DNA from 2 places in the Haloimpatiens massiliensis genome. Region 1 is predicted to be linked to the other one. Evidence: a T-box and tRNA genes for the amino acid it is inferred to sense, from the RefSeq annotation. Region 1 holds a T-box; the other holds one or more tRNA genes.

Region 1 (20,823 bases):
TCATAGTCAAAGGAATAGTTAAAATCATTATGTCCTATATTTTTAAGCTTATCATTACTATAGCTATAACTATTAACTGCCTCAGTAGAAGAGTTAGCTTTTCCCTTTGTCTTTACAAGTCTATCTAGATTATCATATTCATAACTAATACTGTTTCCTTTAGCATCTGTAGCTGATTTAAGTGTTCCCTTTTTTGTATCGTAATTATATTGTACAGTATTTCCTGATGAATCAGTCATTGATTTTAGATAGTTTCCATCAGAGGTATACTCTGCCTTAGACTGCATAAATAATGTGTTACTTCCAATCTTAGCTTTTTTAGCATTTCCACTGCTATCATACTCGAAAGAATACACTACATTTTCCCCAGAAGTAGCATTTAATAAATTGTGTTTTGAATCATATTTATATTTAAACTCGCTACCCTTTGGACTTACAGATTTTATCAAATCATTATTACCATCATATTCAAACTTTGACTTCTTTTCTGCAAGATCACTGGTGGATATTACATTACCCTTTTCGTCATATTGGTAGCTTTCACCAAACTCCTCTTTATAAAATTGTATTCCATCAAAATATGCATAATTTTCATTTTGATAGTATAGACAATATACTATTACATTCTTATAATCACTATTTGCCTTTATTCTATCACATGCATACTGCCACTGACTTGAATCTTCATTAAAAGATATAACATGCCATTCATAACCACCATCACTCTTTTGAAATCCTACATCTAATGCAAAATATCTTGGATATCTAATTCTAACAGAATTGGCTTTAGCCCAACCTCCTACAACAAATACATCTCCTTTTTTTCCTGATACATTAAGATATTGATATATGCTTTTATCTTTTGTTGCTTCACCACTAATAGTAGCTACTCTTTTTTCCTTACCTAATATACTGGGATAAGTACTATCTGAAGTGGTAACCACTTTATCATTGCTTGTACAATAAGAGCTTTTATTCCAATTATTTAAATAATAAGTGAAATTAGGATTTTCAACTAAATTGTATCTATTTGCAACTGCACCATCTTCCAATTGTAAACAATCAAAATATGCATCTCCCATTTCCCCTACTATACCAACTCTTGCATAGACAATAGTACTTGCTGCATCTTTTGGCACTGTAAACTTAACCTCATGCCTTTCCCAATCATTTGTTCCATTAATATATTTACTATTTACGGTTTCCCATTTACCATCATTTTTTTGATAATTTACAAATACTGTAGCTCCTGCGCCATTGGTATTTGAAATATTCTTGGTTTTTATATATGATGATAGAGTATAGGTTTTCCCTTTTTCTAAACTTAGAGTTTGTCCATAAAAATTTCTGCTAACATTATTAGTCTTTGTTATTTTTAATGATTTGCTTCCTAAATAACTATTTGTGCTAGTTATCTCTCCGCTACCCTTTGCTCCTGTCCAATCACCTAAACTCCACTCACCATTATTCTCAACATTATGATTTTTCAAATAATTCATTATAGGTTTTTGGAGCTTAGATTGTAAGGATAATTTATTATTTTTATTTAATTTATCTTTATATTGATAATATAAAGCATTGCCCTCATCATCTCTTATAGAAACTGTATTTCCATAATCATTAAATTGATATATTTCTTTTCTCCCCTTGGAATCCTTAAATACAGTAGTATTATATCCGTATTCCATTTCAAGCTTTTGACCCAATTTCCCATCTGTTCCTATTTCCTGTACCTTAGTTACCTTCTGCGGTGCAACACTACTATAACTATAAGAAACCTTGTACCCATCGAAGTTATCAGCTCCAACTAAATTACTATTGGAATCATATCTGTAAACAGTGTACTTTCCATCTGGATATGTTATTTTCGTTAGATTAATTCCTCCATAGGCAAAACTAATTTTTCTGCCACTAGGGTCCGTTATTCCTATTAAATATCCATTTTTATTAACATCTAGCTTGGTAACTCGCCCAGCTCCATCTGTTGCTTGTACAAGTTTAGCCCCACTATATGAAAGAGTAAGGGCATTTCCATTGTTATCTATTATCTTTCGTAAATATCCACTTGCCGTAAAGGTTAATTGATTTGAGCCTTTATCCTTTATTCTAAACCTTTCATTAACATTGGAGGAATCAATAGTCATACTTATATCAATGCCTGATTCATCCTTATATTTCTTTTCTTTAGAATCATAATTTAAATAATGCCTTGTACCATCTCCATCTGTATAAACATATTTATTTTGATTACTTACTTTTGCAATCCTTTGGCTTATATTTAATCTCCATCCCTTACCATATCCAATAGAATTATTCTTTTCATTGCTATTAAATACATGACTAATAGCAATAGGCATTTTATTTCCATTCATGGATAAATCCTCATGAACAAAAACTAGATTTCCTGTGCTATCGTTAACACACCCTTCTCCTGCTCTTCCTACATCGTGTGAATGATATGTCCAATAATTTTCAAGTCCTGCATTACTAACATACCCTATAGATACTGTAGGTCTAGCGTAATGATATTGACTAGATATATCTGATGAAACAAATTCATTATATCCTGCAGAACTTCCTTCGTTTTTATGCTGCAGTGCTATACCATAATTTTGTCCTTTTGTGTACCATTCTTTTACTAATTTAGTTATATCCCAGCTATACCATTTTGCATCCTTCACCAATTGATAATCTAACACAGTCAAATCATACCCTGGCTGATTTCTCCATGTTATAGATAAAGAATTCCAATTTGCTTTAGGCTTATATGCATTTACTTGATATTGTTTGGAATTGGATTTACTTAATTGTAAATTTAATTGTGCTTTTACCACTATGTCACTAGAAGTTAACTTTGGAAGATTATCAAACTTTATATAAGTTCTAGTCCTCTTACTGTACTTTCCATAACCTGTTTCTAATAAATGCGCTTGTCCATAATTCTTAGTTGGATATCCCTCACCTACAAACGTATCTTTGATATCGTTTACATTAGTGCTAGTTTCCACACTAGGATCTATTTTAATTGGATATTGTCTTTCACTTTTTTGCATCCATTGTTCATCAGGAATTAAAGATAATATATATCCTTTTTTATTTTCCTCAAGCTTCACTACTATGTCAGTACTTTTTTCTCCCTTTGCGTCTATCATATAAGGTGCATCAATTTTAAAGATTTCTGTAGATGTATTATTTTTATCATAAAATACTATTACATTATCTTTTTCAAGTTTGGGCAATAAATTTTTTGCATTTAAGTTGAACTGAAAATTAGTTTTTTCTGTTTCTTTATTTATTATGATAGTTTCCTTTACATCTTTTGAAACTACATCGTATTCTAAATCTATATTTGGATAAATTTCCTCAAATTTAACTGATGAAGAAACATTGGAGAGTGTTTTCTTTTTTTCGTTTTTCTCAATTATATTTTTTTGCTCTTCTTTTTTCGCCTTACTTAATTTTTTGGATTTTACTCTTTTTAAGGTATCTTCTGATAATTGTTTCACCGATTTCTCTAATTCTTTAACATCTTTTGCTTTCTTTTGTGCTTTTGATTTTTTCTTCACCTTTGCTTCTTTAGTTCTATCTAATCCCCATTTTATTTGATATTTACCTTTAGTTATTGTCATTAGGTCTTTTTCATCTAAATCTTTGGCTATTTTTACTTTAAAATCATTCTTAGTATTTTCTAAAAATCCTTTCTTGACTACTTTCTTTCTTATTTTTTTGTTATTTTCATTTAAGCTTTTACTATCACTATTTTTTCCACTTAAACTTTTACTATTACCATTTTCTTTAATTAAACTTTTACTATTATTGCTTTCTGCAGTTAATTCATTTGTAATTAACTCTTCTACATTTTCTTCCTTGTCTACTAGGTCATTATTTATATCCTTCCATTGACCACTTTCCATATAATGTACTGGTTTAGGATATATAACAGCTTCATAGGTATTATTGTCTTTTAAGAAATATTTAATATTTTCCTGTCTATTCTCTGTTATTTCCCTAACTATATTTCCTTCTAATCTTTCTGTTTCTTCTTCTTCCATTTTAGGTTCAACATATACATTTTTAGGTTCACTGTATACACTTTTCTTATTTTTTTCATTAATAGCAGCAAAGGTATGTACAGGATTAACAGTTAAAACCATGCATGTAACTAAAAATATCGCTAGAATTTTTTTGCAATATTTCACATTATATTCCCCCTTTTCATTTTTATTCATAAATATAATATACATGGTAATTACTTATTTTTCAATATATTTTAATTATTTGTAACTTTTTTATAAACATTTTGTAATAAAAAAGAAGCACCTTTCATAGGTGCTCCCTCATTATTTTACTAGAAACTTAAAGCTACTAGCAATTTATTTTACAACTTGCATTGACATTTTAAAGTCTTCGCCATTAATCTTCATATCAGTGTATTCAGCTTCAGCATTGTATAAAACTTCTACTGCAAGAGTTTCTTTCTTTATAGAGTCTTCGAACTTCTTAACTACAGCTTCTAGGGTAGCATTTCCGTCAACATAAAGTTTTATCTTGTCTGCTACTTCAAAGCCACTGTCTTTTCTCATGTTTTGGATTTTACTTAATACTTCTCTTAGGTGTCCTTCTTCTCTTAACTCTTCAGTTATATTAGTATCTAGAACTACTCCTAAATCTCCCTCACCAGCAAAAGCATATCCTTCAAGACCTTGCATTGTAACAAGTAAGTTTTCACTGTTGAATTCTATTTCTGTTCCTTCTACGTCAGCCTTAACAACTCCACCATTTTGAACAGTTTGAGCTAAATTCATTTGATTCATTTGGCTTAATGCTTTTCTTATTTTTGGTATTAACTTACCATAGCTTTTACCAAGTACAGGTAGGTTAGGTTTGATTTCAAAATTAACGCACTCTGATAAGTCTGCACCAAAGGCTATTTCTTTTATATTAAGCTCATCTTTAACTATATCTCCATAGTATTCTGGAAGAGTCTTTGTGGAAACAAGCATCTTAGAAAGTGGCTGTCTGTTCTTTATGTTAGCTCCATTTCTAGCGCTTCTTCCAAGCTTAACTATCTTATAAGCTATATCCATTTCTCTTTCAAGTTCTTCATTTACAAGCTCTACATTGTATTCTGGCCACTTACATAAATGAATACTTTCTGGAGCCTGTTTATCTAAATTAACCACTAGATTTTGATACATTTCTTCAGCTATAAATGGTATAAATGGTGATGACACTTTAGATAAAGTAACTAAAACTCTATATAATGTTACATATGCCCCTATTTTGTCCTCTGTTAGCTCTGTAGTCCAGTATCTAGATCTATTTCTTCTTACATACCAGTTAGAAAGTTCATCAACGAATTCTTCTATAGTAAGAGCTGCCTTAGTTATTTTATAATTATCAAGATCCTCATCTACAGTTTTAACTAATGTGTTAAGTCTTGACATTATCCACTTATCCATTACATTTTCTGAAACAAAGTTCTTGTACTCTAAAGGATTGAAACCATCTAACTCTGCATATAATACATAGAATGAATATACATTCCAGAAGGTACTTAAGAATTTTCTTTGAACCTCTGCCACATCATCCTTAGAGAATCTAGTTGGAAGCCATGGTGCACTAGCTGTGTAGAAGTGCCATCTTGTAGCATCTGCTCCTTGAGTTTCTATAACATCAAATGGATCTACTACATTTCCCTTGTGTTTTGACATCTTAATTCCATGTTTATCAAGTACATGACCTAATACCACACAATTTTCAAATGGATTAGTGTCAAATATTCCAGTAGATATAGCAAGTAATGTATAGAACCATCCTCTAGTTTGATCCACTGCTTCAGAAATAAATTGTGCTGGGAAGTTCTTCTCAAACACTTCTTTATTTTCAAATGGATAGTGATGCTGTGCAAATGGCATTGAACCTGAGTCAAACCAACAGTCTATAACTTCTGCTGTTCTCTTCATTTCCTTTCCACAATGTGGGCAAGTAAGCTTAACCTCATCTATATATGGCTTGTGAAGTTCTACATTTTCTGGAACATTTATGCCCTTTTCTTCTAATTCTTTTCTGCTTCCTATACATTCTCTGTGACCACATTCACATTCCCATATTGGAAGTGGAGTACCCCAGTATCTATCTCTTGATATACCCCAGTCAATAACATTTTCAAGGAATTTTCCAAATCTTCCTGTTCTAATGTTATCTGGATACCAATTTATCTTGTTGTTGTTTTCTAAAAGTTTATCTCTAAGAGATGTCATTCTTACAAACCAGCTATCCTTTGGATAATATAGAAGTGGTGTGTCACATCTCCAGCAATGTGGGTATGAGTGAGTATATTTTTCAGTTTTAAATAACATATTATTCTCTGCCATATACTCTATTATTTTAGGGTCTGCCTTTTTAACAAACATTCCTGCCCATGGAGTTACGCATTCTACGAACTTACCTTCTGCATCTACTAGATTCATTAAAGGTATGTTATTAGCCTTACATACAATGCTATCATCTTCACCATAAGCTGGAGCAGTATGAACTATTCCTGTACCATCAGATAAAGTTACAAAATCTCCATGTATAACGTAATGAGCCTTTCCCACTGGAGCTTGGAACTTAAATAATTGTTCATACTCTAGGCCTAGAAGCTCTTCTCCTTTAAATTCCTTAACTATTTCATACTCCATATCCTTTAATACAACTGGAGCTAATTCTTTAGCTAATACGAATACTTCTTCTCCAACCTTAGCCTCTATATAATCATATTTCTTATTTACAGTTAAAGCCATATTAGATGGTAGTGTCCAAGGAGTTGTCGTCCAAGCAAGTATGTACTTGTTTTCTTCTCCCTTTACCTTAAACTTAACTATCGCTGTTGAATCCTTAACATCCTTATATCCTTGAGCAACTTCATGAGAAGAAAGACCTGTTCCACATCTTGGGCAGTATGGAAGTACTTTGTGTCCTTTATATAACAAATCTTTATCCCACATTTGTTTTAATGCCCACCATACAGACTCTATATAATTGTCGTGATATGTTACATATGGATCATCCATATCAACCCAATATCCCATTTCTTCAGACATTTTCTTCCACATGTCTGTATACTTAAATACGCTTTCCTTACACTGTTTTATAAATTTTTCAACACCGTAAGATTCAATTTGGTCTTTTCCTGAAATTCCTAGAGACTTTTCTATTTCAAGCTCTACTGGAAGTCCATGAGTATCCCATCCTGCTTTTCTTAAAACCTTATATCCCTTCATTACCTTATATCTTGGGATTAAATCCTTCATAACTCTTGTTAAAACGTGTCCTACGTGAGGTTTTCCGTTAGCTGTTGGAGGTCCATCATAAAATGTAAAATACTCTCCATCTTTATTTAAATCAAAATTCTTTTTAACTATATCTCTTTCTTCCCAAAGTTTTAATATGTCTTTTTCCATTTCAGTAAAACTTCTAGAAGCATCTACTTTTTTGTACATTATACAAACTCCTTTCCTTTATATACTAAATATTCCTTAACTTTATAACTTTAGTTTTTCAAACTTTAGTGTAAACTATCACCACTTATAGGAAATAGCAATCTCTTGGTGAATATATCTAACCATATAAGTTTCCCTCCACTATAAAGTTCATCTAACCTTTCTGTTAAATATTATAATATTTCAATAAATTACTTTAAAAATAACAAAAGACTCCGTCCTCAATAGGACGAAGTCATAACTTCGCTATACCACCTAATGGTTAATATACACTTCAAGCACTCTTTGCACAAAACAAAATACTTTCGCACCAGTGATTACTCTATTCTTTAACGCAGAATTACGGATAGACTTACTTTTAAAAATTCGGTCTTCAGCTCATAGGTGATTTTCCTAAACTCTTACCTGCCAGGCTTCCACCTTCCCCGACTCTCTTTAAGACCTCAAGTATAGTACTCTTCCTAATCACAGCTTTTTAAGACAATATATAGAATTCAACTTCCTACTATTATATTATATCAAAAATTTATTGTCAATAAAACTTTTAAAATTTTCAAATTTCTTTTCATGTATCTAACTAAATATATTATATATATTTATTGAATTAACTACAATATATATAGCAATAGTAATTATAAGTGGCACATCCATTATTTTTTCTTTATTTTCCTTTGAGGAACTTATCTCTTCCTCAGATAATTTAGCTTCTTTATAAATTTTATTTTTTATAACTCCTTCATTAATAAATTCATTGTTATTGAACCTAATATCATCAATATTTTTTAAATCCATACCATGATTTTTTGCTAACTTTTTCATAAGCATATTTACTATTATAAATGATATAATAGCCACTATACATAGCCCCAATACAAAGCCTATTTTTGTAGCTAAAGATCCATTAAGTATATCTGCTGCTGAAGATGATACGCTTTCTCCAGCTTCCATAGCCTTTTTAACAGATATATCCGACATTATAATTTGAGTTCCATTAACTATAAAATGACTTAACATTGAAGAAAATATTGATCCTGTTATATGGACTAAATAAGCAAATAAAACTCCCATAACAAAAGTATATAGGAACATTTGAATGTTCATGTGTAAAATAGCAAATAATAATCCTGTAAGTATTGCGGATTTCTTAAGTCCTATATGTTTATAATTAGATAAAACCACTCCTCTTACACATAGTTCTTCTAGAACAGCCGGCATAACAGCTATAACTAAAAGTCTAATCCATATAGGCACATCAATACTTCCTGAAAGCAAATTTGCTACATTATTAGGAAGCATTAAAGCAACTATACCAGATAAACAATTAAGTAAAGGCTGAACCAATATAGATATTAAAATTATCATTAACAAGTCCTTACCACCTAAAACTTTTATCCTTAATACATCTTTAGCAGATTCTCTGTTTATTATAAAGTATACTGTTAATGGTATGGCCAAAAATACTAAATTAGCTATGAACATTAATGAATAATTGCTTAGCTTAAAAACTTTATTTAAAGGATCAGCTAAAATTGCAAAGGATATATTTAGGATTACTAAAAACATTATAAATAAATTTCCTTTATGAACCCTCTTTTCCACACTCATCACCCCATTATATCATATTTATTCGACTTTTATTTCTCATTATAATACATATTTGGTATTAATTCAAATTAGTATTATTTAAATTAAATTTATAATTATCAATGATTAACTGTCACTAACGGTTGAATTACTTTTAAATTTTAAATTTTAAATTAAAAACCCTTATTAATCTAATGTAGAGCTTGAGCTTTATGTGCGAAAGTTGAGTTATTAATTAAATGAAATGTTCATATATACTAAAATGACTTATTAGTATAAAAAAATTATTTTCACACAAAATATTAATAAATATATAAAAATATACATTTATAGAAAGGGGAATTCTCATGAATTTATCTCAAAAAGAAAGGTTACTTTTACAAGACCAAAAATCTCATGAGCAATTGTGTATTGACAAATATACAAATTACGCTAATAGAGCTACGGACCCAAGTTTAAAGCAAATGTTTTTAAATCATGCTTCTCAGGAACAAGAACATTTAAACACCATAAATCAAATGTTAAATGGCCAAGTACCTAGTTTAAATCAGCAAAGTAGTGGAAGTGCACAAAATGCTGCTAATAATCCTACGCAAAATATGAATACTTCAACTACAGCTACGGGAATGGATAATGTTGCAGACGGTAAATTATGCGAAGACCTATTAATGACAGAAAAATACGTATCTAATACTTATGATACTACAATTTTTGAATTTAAAGATTCTCATGCTAGAGAAGTGTTAAACCACATTCAAAAGGAAGAACAAAAACATGGTGAAGATATATTTAATTATATGAACTCCAGAGGTTTATATAACGGCCAATAATTTTAAATCTCACTATTTATAACTTAATATATTTAAAGTCTAAAAGGCTGCCTATTAAGGCCGCCTTTAATTTTAAATTAAAATTCTACCTACGTTATTTCTATTAAATTATTATTGATAAGTATTTTTATGTACGTAAGTAGCCTTTCCATAGCCGGTTCTGCCTCTTTACCGAATCTCTGTTTTACCGCTTCACATATATCTCTAATATTACTTACTCCGTCACATTTTTCCCAAACAAAAGACCCTAATTCATCCAATTCAATATTTACAGATTTAGGTGACTTAAATATTTTTTGCATAATTTTATCAAAAACTTTATTTCTATTAATAACTAATATTATTAAATTCTCCTTCTTTTCCCACTCTATTTCAGGATTTTTATATGGAATCATTAGTACAGCATTTTTCCTTAATTTTTTATTTTTCAAAATTACACCCCCAAAATTACTGCTTGCTTACTGAACTTTAACACATAATTTTGAAATTCACATTAAATTAATAAATGAAATACAAATACGGTTTTAATTTATAATTTTATAACTGCGCAAGTAAATTACTTATAAAAATTCATAATATAATTCCAATATTTAATTATTAAAGTAATTTGTACTACTTTTTTTATATAACTAGATGCTAGGAATTTCTAGTACCCAGCATCTAGTATTTAATTAGGTACATGAAAATAAATAACAAGTCAAAGATGCAGGTATATTTTGTGTCAGACAAGGAAGCAGGTTCCGCCGCTAGTAGAACTATCGGTGAGTTCTGCTGACGCAGTATGACTCAAAATAGACTAGCATACTGACTTGTTATTTATTTGAATGTGCCTTAGGTTTTATTTATAAATAGAATCACTATTTAGAATTATTTACTATTTTTTTCTTTTTCCAAAATACTTGATATAGTAGCGTTAGGGTAACTATTAAGAAGAATATTATAGAAACCCATTGTCCTAATATAGGCTCTTCAGGTCCAAAGCTACCTCTAGCTGCGACTATTGCTGCTATTATAACGCCCATTAATCCTTCACCAGCTATAAGTCCTGATGAATACAATACTCCTTTTTCTGTCTTTTCTTTTAATGTTGCTTCATCTTTAACTTTCTTATCTAATATACCTTTTATAGCTCCTCCGACCATTATAGGAGTTGAAAGATGTATTGGTAAATATAATCCTATAGCTACTGGAAGTGATGGTATTCCAAATATTTCTATCATTACAGCAGATGCTATACCCACAAACACCAAATTCCATGGTAAGTTTCCTTTCATTATACCTTCTATAACCATTTTCATTAAACTAGCTTGAGGTGCTGAAAGATCTTTAGATCCAAAAGTATACGCTTTATTAAGAGTAATTAATATAAATCCAATAAATACTGCTGATGCAATTACTCCTATAAGCTCTCCTATTTGTTGTTTCTTTGGTGTTGATCCTACCAAATAACCAGTCTTCAAATCTTGAGAAGTATCTCCAGCTATAGCTGATGCAGTACATATTATTGCACCTACACAAAGTGCTGCTACCATTCCTTTTGTGTCAGACCATCCTGCAGCTTTCATTATAATTGCTGTGAATAATAATGTAGCTATGGTCATACCAGATACTGGATTAGATGAACTTCCTACAAGCCCTACTATTCTAGAAGATACAGTTACAAAGAAGAATCCAAATACAACTACAAGTATAGCTCCAAGCCATCCAACCTTTATTTGAGGAAGTGCTACCATTAGAACTATAGCTGCTATTATAACTATTATTATAAACTTTGAACTTAATTCTTGATCTGTTCTTAAAATAGAAGCCTTTCCTTTATTTTTATATCCCTGAACAGCTTGCTTAAATGATGATATTATAGTTGGAAGTGACTTAATTAAGCTTATTATTCCTCCAGCTGCCACTGCTCCTGCACCTATATATTTAATGTAACTACTCCATATGCCCCAATAATCCATTGATGCAATAGCTTTAGTAGCCGGTGCTACAATATTGCCTCCTCCAAATAAAGCTATTAAAGGCATAAAACAGAACCATCCTAAAATAGCTCCTACCAACATATAAGCTGAAATCTTAGGTCCTATTATAAATCCTACACCAAGTAATGCAGGATATACATCCATACCTATAGCTGCTCCATTTAAATTTCCCTTGAATCCATAACTAATTTCTGTTGGAAATAATTTTATTCCATCCCCTATGAACTTATATACTAGTCCTATTAATCCACCAGTAAATACTAATTTTGCGCTAGCTCCTCCCTCTTCACCAGCAACTAAAACCTCTGCACAAGCTGCTCCTTCTGGATAAGGAAGTTTTCCATGTTCTTGAACTATTAAGTATCTTCTTATAGGAACCATAAATACAACTCCAAGTACACCACCAATTAAAGTTATAAGTCCCATATCTAAAGCACTTGGATTTTCTCCCCATAAAAACAAAGCTGGAAGTGTAAATATAGCCCCTGCAGCCAACGATTCTCCTGCTGATGCTATAGTTTGAACCATATTGTTTTCAAGTATAGACTTTCTTCTTAGTATAACTCTTACAATTGCCATAGAAATAACCGCTGCTGGAATTGAAGCGGATACAGTCATACCGACTTTAAGCCCTAAATATGCATTAGCTGCACCAAATACAACGGAAAGAATAATACCTATAATTACAGAAAGCACAGTGAATTCAGGCATCACCTTATCACTTGGTACATAAGGAATATATTCTTGCCCTTCTTTTAAGCCATAAGCTCCATCAGGCAAACCCCTTTTACTCATACAAATCCTCCCTTTTATTTTTGTTTATACTCAAATATATTCAATTATATTTATAAAAATACCTAAAATAAGAAAATTGTGAAGCAAGTGCCATAAGAAAAATCTGTCTTTAAGTCCACAATAAATATATTTTATTAGACTGTTCGCAATACGCCAAGAAATTCTAATGTTTTCAAATTTTAATACCCTAAAGCTTTCAAACTCGCTTCTAACGGCGCTCAAACATGAAAGCTTCTTAACGGGTATTGAAATTTGAAAACAAAGAATTTCTAAGGCTAGCTCAATAGTCTAAAAAAATATATTTATTGTTACCTTAAAGACAGATTTTTCGGTTCATACGTACATTACTTATGGGGGAGACAGCCTACTAAAGGATGATTTTCCTCCGCTATGCTACAGAAAATCTTTAATTAAATAAAAAATATATAAATACAATAATTTGATAATAAAAACTATAATTACACTATTAATCGAATAATTATAGCTTTTTCTTTTAAGCCTTTACAAGCTTTTATTGGCGGCAGCCAGTCTAAATATTAAAGCTAAGATTTATACAAGCCAATGCATTATGGTAAAATATATTAAATTTTATCCAATATTTTATTTTAATAATTATGTATTTACTAGTACCTAATTAAAGTGACTAATTGTATCTTCCAATTAGTCAAAATATTATTAATAACCGGCATTTAAGTTCTAAACGAAAGGCTACGCCTAAAAAGATTATGGGAGCCTTTTTATTTGTTTTATAAATTAAAGATTTTCCGTAACGTAGTGGAGGAAAATCATCCTTTAGTGGGCTTCTCTTCTCCAACCATAAACATATTAAACTAAAAATCTGATTTTAATGTAGTAATAAATGTAGAATTGGGGACTATTGAACTAGCCTTAAAACTTCTTATGTCTCACAGTTAAAGACCCGTTAAGAAGCTTTCATGTTTGAACGAGGAACGAGTGAGTTTGAAAGCTTTAGGGGCTTTAACTGTGAGACATTTAGAAGTTCTTGGCGTATTGTGAACGGTCCCAAATTATACATTTATTACGGAATTAAAATCAGATTTTTCTTCAATGTATTATGTCACAATTTATGCTTTCTGTGTATTTTGCTTTAGGGTAAATATTTGTTCATTTTTTCTCATTTTTATAGATATCTTTCCCTCTTTATATAATTTATCTGTTACTATTCTAGAAAACTGTAGTGGATTTTCTACTTGAACTCTCTTTCTACTCCAAAATACAGATGTAGATACCCCTTTTATTAAATTTTGTACATCATTTAAACTGGCATATTCATTTTTATTTAAATACTTAAGAACTTTTTCTGCACACTTTATACAAAGCTTATTGGTAAGTCCTGCTGCTAGATTTCTTTCTTTTATAGTTCCTATGTACACCATACTCATCGTTATTAATACAATACAAATAAAATATATAAAATACCTCATAGAAGCTCCCCCCATATTTTATAATTGTTAATTTAATATTATGCAGTTATACATAAATTTATTATTGTAATTCTATAAAATTATTATTTTTTAAAGTTCTGATATATGTAATAAGTCTCTCTAAAACGGGTTCTATTTTTTGTCCAAAATGACTTTTCATTTGTTTAGATATATCATTTATGTTTTTAATTCCATCACAATTTTCCCATACGAAAGTTCCTATCTGGTCTAATTCTATTCTTATTACCTTAGGTGTTTTAAATATTTTATGCATTATTTTATCTATATATTTTTCTCTTTTTATAATCAAGGTTATTATCTCACCATTTTTTTCCCATTCAATATTAACTTTTCTTTGTGGTATCATTAACAATACATTTTTATTTTCATCAAATTTTTTCATGTAATCCTCCTCAATTTTAACCACTAATGTATATTAGAAACTATGTCTTTAAATAACTTGTGGCTACAGTAACGGCTTAACTTTTACACATAATTTTTTAAATTTACCTTAGGTGAATAAATAAAATATAAATTTAGTTTTTAATTTTAAATCATAATTTATAACTGCGAAAGTTAAATTTATAATATATTTAAAAAGAATTAAGGGATAAAATGCCCTTAATTCTTAATATATTAACATTTTAATATTTATCCCATAAATATAGAATCCCAAACTCCAAGATATCCTACTTCACCTATGCTTTATTTGAAGCTGATTTTTTAATAAATACTTGATATAAAAGAAGTAATATTACAAGCACAAAGAATATAATTGATGCAGCCTGTCCTAAAACTGGTTCAGCAAATCCTATTGCCTTACCTCTTGCTGCAACTATACCAGCTATAATAACACCCATCAAGCCTTCACCTGCAATAAGTCCTGAAGAATAAAGTATTCCTCTTTCATTCCTCTCTGCCAATTCCTCTTCATTGTTAACTTTTTTATCAAGTATACCCTTAATAATTCCACCAACCATTATTGGTGTTGAAAGATGTATTGGAAGGTATAATCCTATTGCCACTGGAAGTGATGGTATTCCAAATAATTCAAACATAACAGCAGAACCAATTCCTACAAATACTAAGTTCCAAGGAAGATTTCCTGACATAATTCCTTCTACAACTAATTTCATAAGAGTTGCCTGTGGTGCTCCCAATTCTTTTGAACCAAATCCGTAAGCTTTATTAAGCGTTATCATTATAAAACCTATTACAATAGATGTAGCTAAAACACCTATAAGTTCACCTATCTGTTGCTTTTTAGGAGTAGATCCTATTAAATATCCTGTTTTTAAATCCTGTGAAGTATCACCAGCGATTGCTGCAGCAGTACAAATTATAGCTCCTACACTTATAGCCGCTACAACTCCTGCCTTTCCAGTAACTCCTGTAGCTTTCATTATAAGTGCTGTAAATAAAAGTGTTGCAATAGTCATACCTGATACTGGATTTGAAGAACTTCCAACAAGTCCAACAATTCTTGAGGATACAGTTACAAAGAAGAATCCAAATATGACTACTAATATAGCTCCAAGCCATCCTACTTGAATATCTTTAACAACTACCATTAGAATTATAAGAATAGCTACAATGGTAAGTATAAATTTGCTATTAAGGTCATTTTCTGTCCTTTTCACTGAATTAGCTTTAGATTTATTTTTATAAGCTCCCATTGCTTCTTTAAATGAAGATATCATTGCTGGTAATGATTTTATTAGACTTATAATACCACCAGCTGCCACTGCACCAGCACCTATATATTTAATATAACTACCCCATATTGTCCAATAATCCATTTTACTTATAGCCATAGTTCCAGGTGCAATAGTATTTCCACCACCTATAAGGGCTATTAATGGCATATAACAGAACCATCCTAAAATAGCTCCCCCTAACATATACGCTGATATTTTAGGTCCAATTATAAAACCTACACCAAGTAATGCTGGATATACATCCATTCCTATACCTGCGCCATTTAAAGCTCCTTTAAATCCATAACTAACTTCTGTTGGAAATAACTTAACTCCATCTCCCAATAGTTTATATAAAAGACCTACTCCTCCACCAGCGAATACTAGTCCTGCGCTAGCTCCACCAACTTCTCCTGCTACTAAAACTTCTGCACAAGCTGTTCCTTCTGGATATGGAAGTCTTCCATGCTCTTGCACTATTAAATACTTTCTTATAGGAATCATAAATACAACTCCAAGAGTTCCACCTATTAAAGATATAATTCCCATAGTAAATACGCTAGGATTAGTCCCTAATAAAAATAGTGCTGGAATTGTAAATATTGCACCTGCCGCCACTGACTCACCTGCAGATGCTATAGTTTGCACCATATTATTTTCCAAAATTGATTTTCTTTTTAAAATTACTCTCACTATTGCCATTGAAATAACTGCTGCTGGTATTGACGCTGAAACTGTCATACCTACTTTAAGACCTAAATACGCATTGGCAGCACCAAATACAATGGCTAATATGATACCTATGATTACTGATAATAAAGTAAACTCCGGCATCACCTTTTCACTTGGAACATACGGTATATATTCCTTCTGATCATCTTTAAGACCGTATGCACCTTTAGGTAATCCTTTTTCTGACATGTTCATCCCCCATTCTAATTTTATTTGCAAACCTTCACTCATTTTACACTTTAAAGGTTTACTCATTTATCAAAAGGATACTTTCTATAAATGCGATGTATATATTAATCAAATAATTATAGCCCCTAGATTTCTCCTTATGATTCAATTTAAAAATTCTTTAGTTTTTATCCCATGTCTACCTATTGTAATATCCCCTTTTTCACAATAAGAAATTAATATTAACTACTGGCCTAAATAAAAATTATTCTAAAAAAGGATTTTATAATATGTTTTTCTATTTAACCTTATATATTGTAATTTATGTAATGTATTTATTACTATTATATACCTCTATTTCATATTTTTCAATATTCAGAATATTCTACAGATCCTTTTTTTCATCTAATTATCTAAAAAAGCATAGATATTGTTCAATATTCAACAATATCTATGCTTATAATTAAATAATTAACATTATGTGGTTTTTTACCAAATTACAATTTCATTACATATATTATTTTACATTTTGCTTAGTTATTACTTTCTCCTGCGTTATGCTAGATTTAACATCTATAATTCTTTGATTCCTAGACCCTGCATATTTAGGAGGCTTTTCCGTAAGGTTTATATCAAACTTTCCATCTATCAATACATCAACTAATTTTAGTAAATTTATTTTGTATTGGTCTCTACTTGTAAGTATTTCTTCAAAAGTATATCCTGTATAACACCATATATTTAATCCTAGTTCTTTAACATCCTTTGCTAACCCTATTAATTCTTGGGCCTTTTCAAAAGGTTCTCCTCCTGAAAAGGTAACACCTTTTATTATAGGCACATTATTCTTTATACGGCTTAATATCTCTTCTTTGCTTACATCTTCTCCATAATTAAAATCCTGCATACATTCATTATGACATCCAACACACTTATGATTACAGCCAGATACAAATAAAACACTTCTTATACCTTCACCATTAACTAATGAATTATCTAAAAAACCTGCCACTCTAATATCCATATTATCAATCCTTTTCATATAGTCAAAGGAGATTTATCTCTAATTAGAAAAATCTCCTTGAGTTTTATACACTATGATTATCCCACAAAAAGCATTATATTACCTGAATTATGAAATTTCTCTGGAATGACTTGCATAAGAAGCAAAGGAACTGTTTAAATTTATTGTTCCGAGCTTTTATGCAAGTCATGGAGGAGAAATTTCATAATTCCACTACATTGTACCTTATTGTGGGATACTCACACTATACATTATAAAATGCCCTATGAGTTTCTGTATGAGAAGTTCTATCTGCTCTCTCAGCTATTTTACCGCTGCCAAATCTTTCATCTAGACTTAAATATCCTGTAACCCTTGATATGCCTTGTATATTTAAGCTTCCACATTTAGTACATTTATGCTCACCGCTATTTAAATAAGTTCCACAATCTCTGCAGTATTTAATATGGAAATTTATACCCATATAACTTATATTAGTATTCTTGTACGCATAATCTATTATACTCTTAACATCTTCTGGTTGTGGATAATCATCTAATTCTATGTAAGTTATATGTCCACCATTACATATTTTATGATAAGGTGCCTCTATATCTATTTTTTCCTTTATAGATATAGGGAAATATACAGGTACATGATAACTATTAGTATAATAATCCTTATCTGTAACTCCAGGTATTTCACCAAATACTGCCTTATCTTGGAATATAAATTTACCTGATAATCCTTCTGCTGGAGTTGCATAGCAAGAATAATTTAATCTATCTATTTCCTTATACTTATCACAAAATTCTCTTATAGTACTTATAATCTTCATACCCAATTCTTGGGATTGTTTACTTTCTCCGTGATGTTCTCCCACTAAAGCAATTAAAGTTTCAGCAAGTCCTATAAAGCCTATTCCCCAGGTTCCTTGTTTTAAAATAGGTTCTATATAATCATTGTCACCTAAGTTTTCTGATCCTTTCATTAAATGCTGTCCTGCTACAAAAGGAAGATCTTTAACCCTTAAACTTTTAAGTACACCATATCTATGTAATAAAGCTTCCCTTGCCATCTCTAATCTTAAATTTAAAATATCAAAAAACTTATTCAAGTCCCCTTTTGCTAATATACCAATTCTAGGTAAATTCATTGTTACTGGTGCTATATTCCCTCTTCCTTGAGGGCCTTCTTCACCATTTATATTAGAACATACGTAAGTTCTGCAACCCATAGTTGCTGGCATAATTCCTTTATCATAATAATATTTATTAAAGTCAGCATCTATATTCATAAACATAGGGTTCATTCTCTTAGCTGCAACTCTGCACGCTAACTTGTATAAATAATAGTAAGGGTCATTTTCTTCTCTATTTACCCCTTCTTTTACTCTGAATATTATATTAGGAAATATAGGTTGTTCTTCTTTTCCTAGTCCCTTTTCATATTCCTCTAGAAAGACCATACATATAAGTGCTGCATCATCATTTTTAGGAATTCCAATATTTATAGATGAAAATGGGACTTGTGAACCTGCTCTAGAGTGCATTGTATTCAAATTGTAAACTATACCTTGCATTGCTTGATGAACTCTTTTCTCTAGCTTTTTATTCACTAATTCCTTTAGAAGAGGATTCATATGTATATTTTCTTCTGTTATATCTTCATACTCTGGTACATCCTTAAGCACAGATAATACTTCTTCTATAACTTCTTCTCTTGTACTAGGTATAAAATCAGCCATATCATTATCAAAATTTACATGAGCCTGCCCACCAAACATATCATTTTGAGTACTTTGAAGAAGTATACAAGAAAGCTCTGCTGCTGTCTCTATTCTTCTAGGTGGATTTATAGTACCGTATCCTGTATTAAATCCTCGTTTTAATACTTTACCAGTTTCTATATTAAGACAATTAGTAGTTAGGTTATAACTATCTAAATCATGATAATACAAATCTCCGTTCTCATGAGCTTTTGCTAATTTTTTAGGCATCATTGCTAAATTATGCCATTTATTGGATTCCGAAGCTATTCTCAAAAGCTTAGATGAGAAATTATTACCTACGTTAGCATTATCCCTATCCGTTTCCACTCCTATTTGTTCTATAGCTCTCATCAAATCCGATTTTATATCTCTAACTTTTGTTCTCTCTCTCCTGTAATTAAAGTATGCTGCTCCTATATCTTTATACCCTTGCACTATTAAAGTATCTTCTACTAAATCCTGAATTTCTTCCACACTGATCTTTTGATCTTTTAACTTTTCTACCCTTTCTATACACTTTTGTGTAATCTCTATTATTTCACTTTCTTTAAGTTTAGAACCTATCTCATCTGCTGCTCCTCTTATAGCACCAGCTACCTTGGATGCATCAAAATCAACTGTTCTTCCATCTCTTTTAACAACATGTAGCATATTTAACCCCTCCGACCACTATATATTGTACTGTGCTATTATACTTCACTTATGAACTTATATCAATTTTAAAATTAACGTAAAAAATATATAAAGTTAATTTAGAACTCCGTAGCTAATTTTTATACTGTTTCTTGTACTTATTTAAGGATTGAAAATATATAATATCATGTTACTTACTGATTTTAAAGGGATACAATACTATTTTAAATATATATTTTTAATATATATTTTTAATAGTTGATATAATTAATTTTTGTGATAAAATATTTCTATATTTACTATATAAAGGAGGATATTATGCTTAATAAAAAAACTGTATTCAGTATAATTTTATGCATATGTTTTTTTCAAGGTTGTAGTTTTCCCTTTAATTTTGGAAAAAAACAAGTAAACTCACCTGCTCCAAATAATACAATTACAGAAGATAAAAGGCCTGTTGAAAAAAAAGAAGAAAGATACATTTCTCAGTTTACAGGTGAAGAGGTAAATAAAGACTCCTTTGCCAATACTCCTTTCATGGTTATAATAGAAAATTCAAAAGCTTCTAGACCTCAGTCTGGTTTAAATTCATCAGATATAGTATATGAAACTGTAGCTGAGGGAGGTATACCTAGGTTTATAGCTCTATTTCAAAAAAATAATTGTAAAAAAGTTGGTCCTGTACGAAGTGCAAGAAAC
Region 2 (3,663 bases), 1.1 Mb from region 1:
TTATGAATAATTTAGATATGCATTTTCAAGGGGAAAGACTTATAGTAAATGGAAAGGATATAACGGATGGTATATACATGCCTTTAATAAGCAAAAATGTTTCTTATTATTCCACCATTAAGGAAGTGAGAGAAAAGCTTGTAGAGCTTCAGAGAAAAATGTCCGAAAAATATAGTGTGGTAATGGATGGAAGAGACATAGGAACTGTAGTTTTAAAAGATGCAAAATTGAAGATATTCTTAACTGCCAGTGCAGAAACTAGAGCAAATAGAAGATATAAAGAATTAGTGGAAAAAGGTATTGAAGTAAACTATGAAGAAATTTTAAAGGATATTAAAAGAAGAGATCATATAGATTCCACTAGAGAAATAAGTCCTTTAGCTAAAGCTAAAGATGCTATAGAAATAGATTCATCTAATTTAGATATAAATGGTGTAGTAGATAAAATATCTTATTATATTGATAATATTAAAAAATAGAGTTTAGTATATATTTGGAGGTTAATTATGAAAAATGTAATTGTAGGGGATAAGTCTGGATTTTGCTTTGGAGTTAAAAGAGCTGTAGATTTGGTTATTAAGTGCCAAAGAGAAAAAGGAAAAAAGATTTATACTTTAGGACCTCTTATACACAATAATGATGTTATAAATTATTTAAAAGGAAAAAATATATATCCAATAGAAATTAATGAAATAGATAAATTAAATGCTGATGATGTAATTGTTATAAGATCTCATGGCGTATCACTAGAAATTTTAGAAAAGTTAAAAAAAGCAGGGTTTGAAGTAATCGATGCTACTTGTCCTTATGTGGCAAGTATTCAGAAGAGAGTAAAAGAATATTATAATTTAGGATATAATATTCTAATTGTGGGAGATAAAAATCATCCTGAAGTTCAAGGAATAAACGGATGGTGCAAAAACACTGCTTTAGTAGCTAAAAATGAAGGGGATATTTCATCTTCTATTGGTAAGAGAGTTTGTGTTGTATCACAAACTACCGAAAAAGAAAAAAATTGGCAAAATGTATTGAATTCTGTAATAAGGAATTCTAAAGAAATAGTTGCTTTTAATACTATATGTAGTGCTACAGAAGTTAGGCAGAAATGTGCAGAGGAGTTATCTAAGGATGTAGATGCTATGATAGTAATTGGGGGTAAACATAGTTCTAATACTACTAAGTTATATGAGATATGTATCAAGAATTGCAAAAACACCATACATATAGAAAGAGCTGAAGAAATACCTATGGAAATTCTTGAAAATAAAGATATAATTAATATAGGAATTACAGCTGGTGCATCTACCCCAGACTGGATAATAGAGGAAACTGTGAATAAAATAAAAATGATAAAGTCATCTTAGATAAAATAAGATGACTTTATTAACTTTATATATATTTATAGAGAATAAAAAATAACTTAACCTATAGTTAAGCTATTTTTGGTGGAGGAAGATGGATTCGAACCATCGAAGCGAAACGCAACAGATTTACAGTCTGCCCCCTTTGGCCACTCGGGAACTCCTCCAAATATTAAATTAATGGTGGACCTTCAGGGACTCGAACCCCGGACCAACCGGTTATGAGCCGGTTGCTCTAACCAACTGAGCTAAAGATCCATGTTGGCGACAAGGATTATTATATATTAAAAATAAATTTTTGTCAACAAAATAAGTAATATTTTTTTATAAGTCTAATATAATCTATTAGCACTAGTATTAGGAGGAAATCTTATGGAAACTCGTTCTAGTTATAAACAAGACTTGAACAGGAAGGAAAGGAATACTATAGTTAGAATATTAAATAAGTATGATTTACAAGTAGAGAATATCTCTAAAAACAGAAGTGTGTATAAAGTTAAAACGGACAAGGAAACTATATGTTTAAAGAAAATAAGAAGTAAAAAGTATAAAGTTAGGAATGGTATGAATCTAGTTAATGAACTTAAAAACAATCATTTTAATAACACAGCGGAGTATTTAAAAACTACTAGAGATAACTTAATGGTTAAATATAAAAATATAAATTTTTATGCTACAAAATGGATAGATGGTAGAGAATGTAATATAGATAATATAGATGAACTATTAAGTAGTGTAAAGTTGTTAGCTAGATTTCATAAATGTTCTAGAAAAATAAATACTAAAGAAATAAAGCTAAAAAATAATTTAGGTAAATGGCCTGAAAGTTTTAATAAAAAACTTCATGATTTAGATAAGTTCAGAAATTTTATTAAAAACAAAAGAATTAAAAGTAGCTTTGATAATGAATACTATAACTGCATAGATATGTTTTATAAAAAAGGGCTCATGGCATTAAGTTTATTAAATTCATCAAACTATTATAATTTATGTAGAAATGATAAGGAGTATAAAACCATATGTCATAACAGTTTTTATTATCAAAACATAATAAAGAAGGATGAAGATTATTACTTAATTGATTTGAATAGTATTGTATTTGATTTAGCTGTAATGGATATAGGAAAATTTATAAGGCGTATTATGTATAAAAAAAATTATAGATGGGATTTCCAAAAAGCCAAATTAATAATAGAAGCGTATAGCTCTATTAACAAACTGTCTAAGGAAGAATTAGAAATAATGTTGGCATTAATTATATTTCCACATAAGTTTTGGAAACTTGGTAGAAAGAAATATGTGAGACATAAAAACTGGAGTGAATTAAAATACTCTAAAAGATTAGAAAAATTAATAAATTGTAATGAATTAGAAGATAAATTTATAGAGGATTTTTCAGAGTATATACAGAATTATTAAATATGAAAAATAGTTATTATTAATATAAATTTTATTTTAAAGAGGTAGATATGTTTACATGTAAAAGATTAAGAAACACAAATATAAGTATTTTTAGGGAGCTTAATAGTGAGAGAAATACTTTTAATGATTTAAATGAAGACTTTTTTTATCTGTATGATAAAATTACTTCTATGGATAGATTTATTATGATGAAAAAAGTGATTTTACTGCAGCATGAAGAGTCTTTAAATTATATAGGATATATATGGCTCTATAAGTTAAATCGCTATAATTATAAGATAAGAGCTTTTAATGTGGGGGATAAATATAAATATAACTTAGAGGCTTATAGTAAACTTGTAAATTATGCTTTTAAAGATACTTTTTCTGTAAATTATGTTTGCAATAAAAATGACTACAATTTTAATATTTTGTATTCATTAGGATTTAAAAAAAACAATGGTACATTGAAAATGAAGAAAAACCTAAATTGTTACATGTGTATAAATAAACCTAGTTCAGTAGAAATCTGTAATGTTTATGATGAAAAAGGGGATAGTTTAAGATGTAAAATTCAAAACTCTATTTTTGAAAGTAATAATAGGATTCCATTAACTTTAGATGATATATTTTTTGAAAAAAAGCAAAAATACTATTATAATGATGGTTGTTTTTTATTAAAGCTAAAGAATGAATATATAGGGTATGGCCAAGTTATATTTGAAGAGGAGGACATACCTTGCATTGTAAACTTCGGCATAATATCTAAATACAGAGGACTTGGGTACAGTAAATATTTTTTAAGTTTTATTCTAAACAGAATTTATAAAGCAAATTATAAATTGGTAAATATAAAGGTGAGTTCAGAAAATAAAGTAGCTATAAATCTTTATACTTCTAT

Evidence for each region. The T-box of region 1 lies ahead of ileS (isoleucine--tRNA ligase). A T-box ahead of a tRNA ligase gene usually reads a tRNA of that ligase, here a tRNA-Ile.
Region 2: it encodes a tRNA-Ile, which carries the amino acid that the T-box ahead of ileS (isoleucine--tRNA ligase) is inferred to sense. The anticodon was not compared.

Annotation. Positions count from the first base shown of each region.
Region 1 covers NZ_LT854640.1:1,951,745-1,972,567, forward strand. The annotation lists gene C1715_RS17415 (DNRLRE domain-containing protein) at 1-4,199, opposite strand, end outside; gene ileS (isoleucine--tRNA ligase) at 4,374-7,487, opposite strand; T-box leader at 7,710-7,965, opposite strand; gene C1715_RS17425 (CPBP family intramembrane glutamic endopeptidase) at 8,061-9,086, opposite strand; gene C1715_RS17430 (spore coat protein) at 9,419-9,901, shown strand; gene C1715_RS17435 (PqqD family protein) at 9,991-10,332, opposite strand; gene C1715_RS17440 (OPT family oligopeptide transporter) at 10,759-12,675, opposite strand; gene C1715_RS17445 (hypothetical protein) at 13,761-14,120, opposite strand; gene C1715_RS17450 (PqqD family protein) at 14,182-14,523, opposite strand; gene C1715_RS17455 (OPT family oligopeptide transporter) at 14,819-16,738, opposite strand; gene nrdG (anaerobic ribonucleoside-triphosphate reductase activating protein) at 17,235-17,741, opposite strand; gene C1715_RS17465 (anaerobic ribonucleoside triphosphate reductase) at 17,986-20,142, opposite strand; gene C1715_RS17470 (DUF3048 domain-containing protein) at 20,443-20,823, shown strand, end outside.
Region 2 covers NZ_LT854640.1:896,632-900,294, reverse strand. The annotation lists gene cmk ((d)CMP kinase) at 1-479, shown strand, start outside; partial or broken gene C1715_RS12470 (4-hydroxy-3-methylbut-2-enyl diphosphate reductase) at 507-1,343, shown strand; tRNA gene C1715_RS12465 (tRNA-Tyr) at 1,444-1,528, opposite strand; tRNA gene C1715_RS12460 (tRNA-Ile) at 1,543-1,619, opposite strand; gene C1715_RS12455 (CotS family spore coat protein) at 1,734-2,780, shown strand; gene C1715_RS12450 (GNAT family N-acetyltransferase) at 2,831-3,663, shown strand, end outside.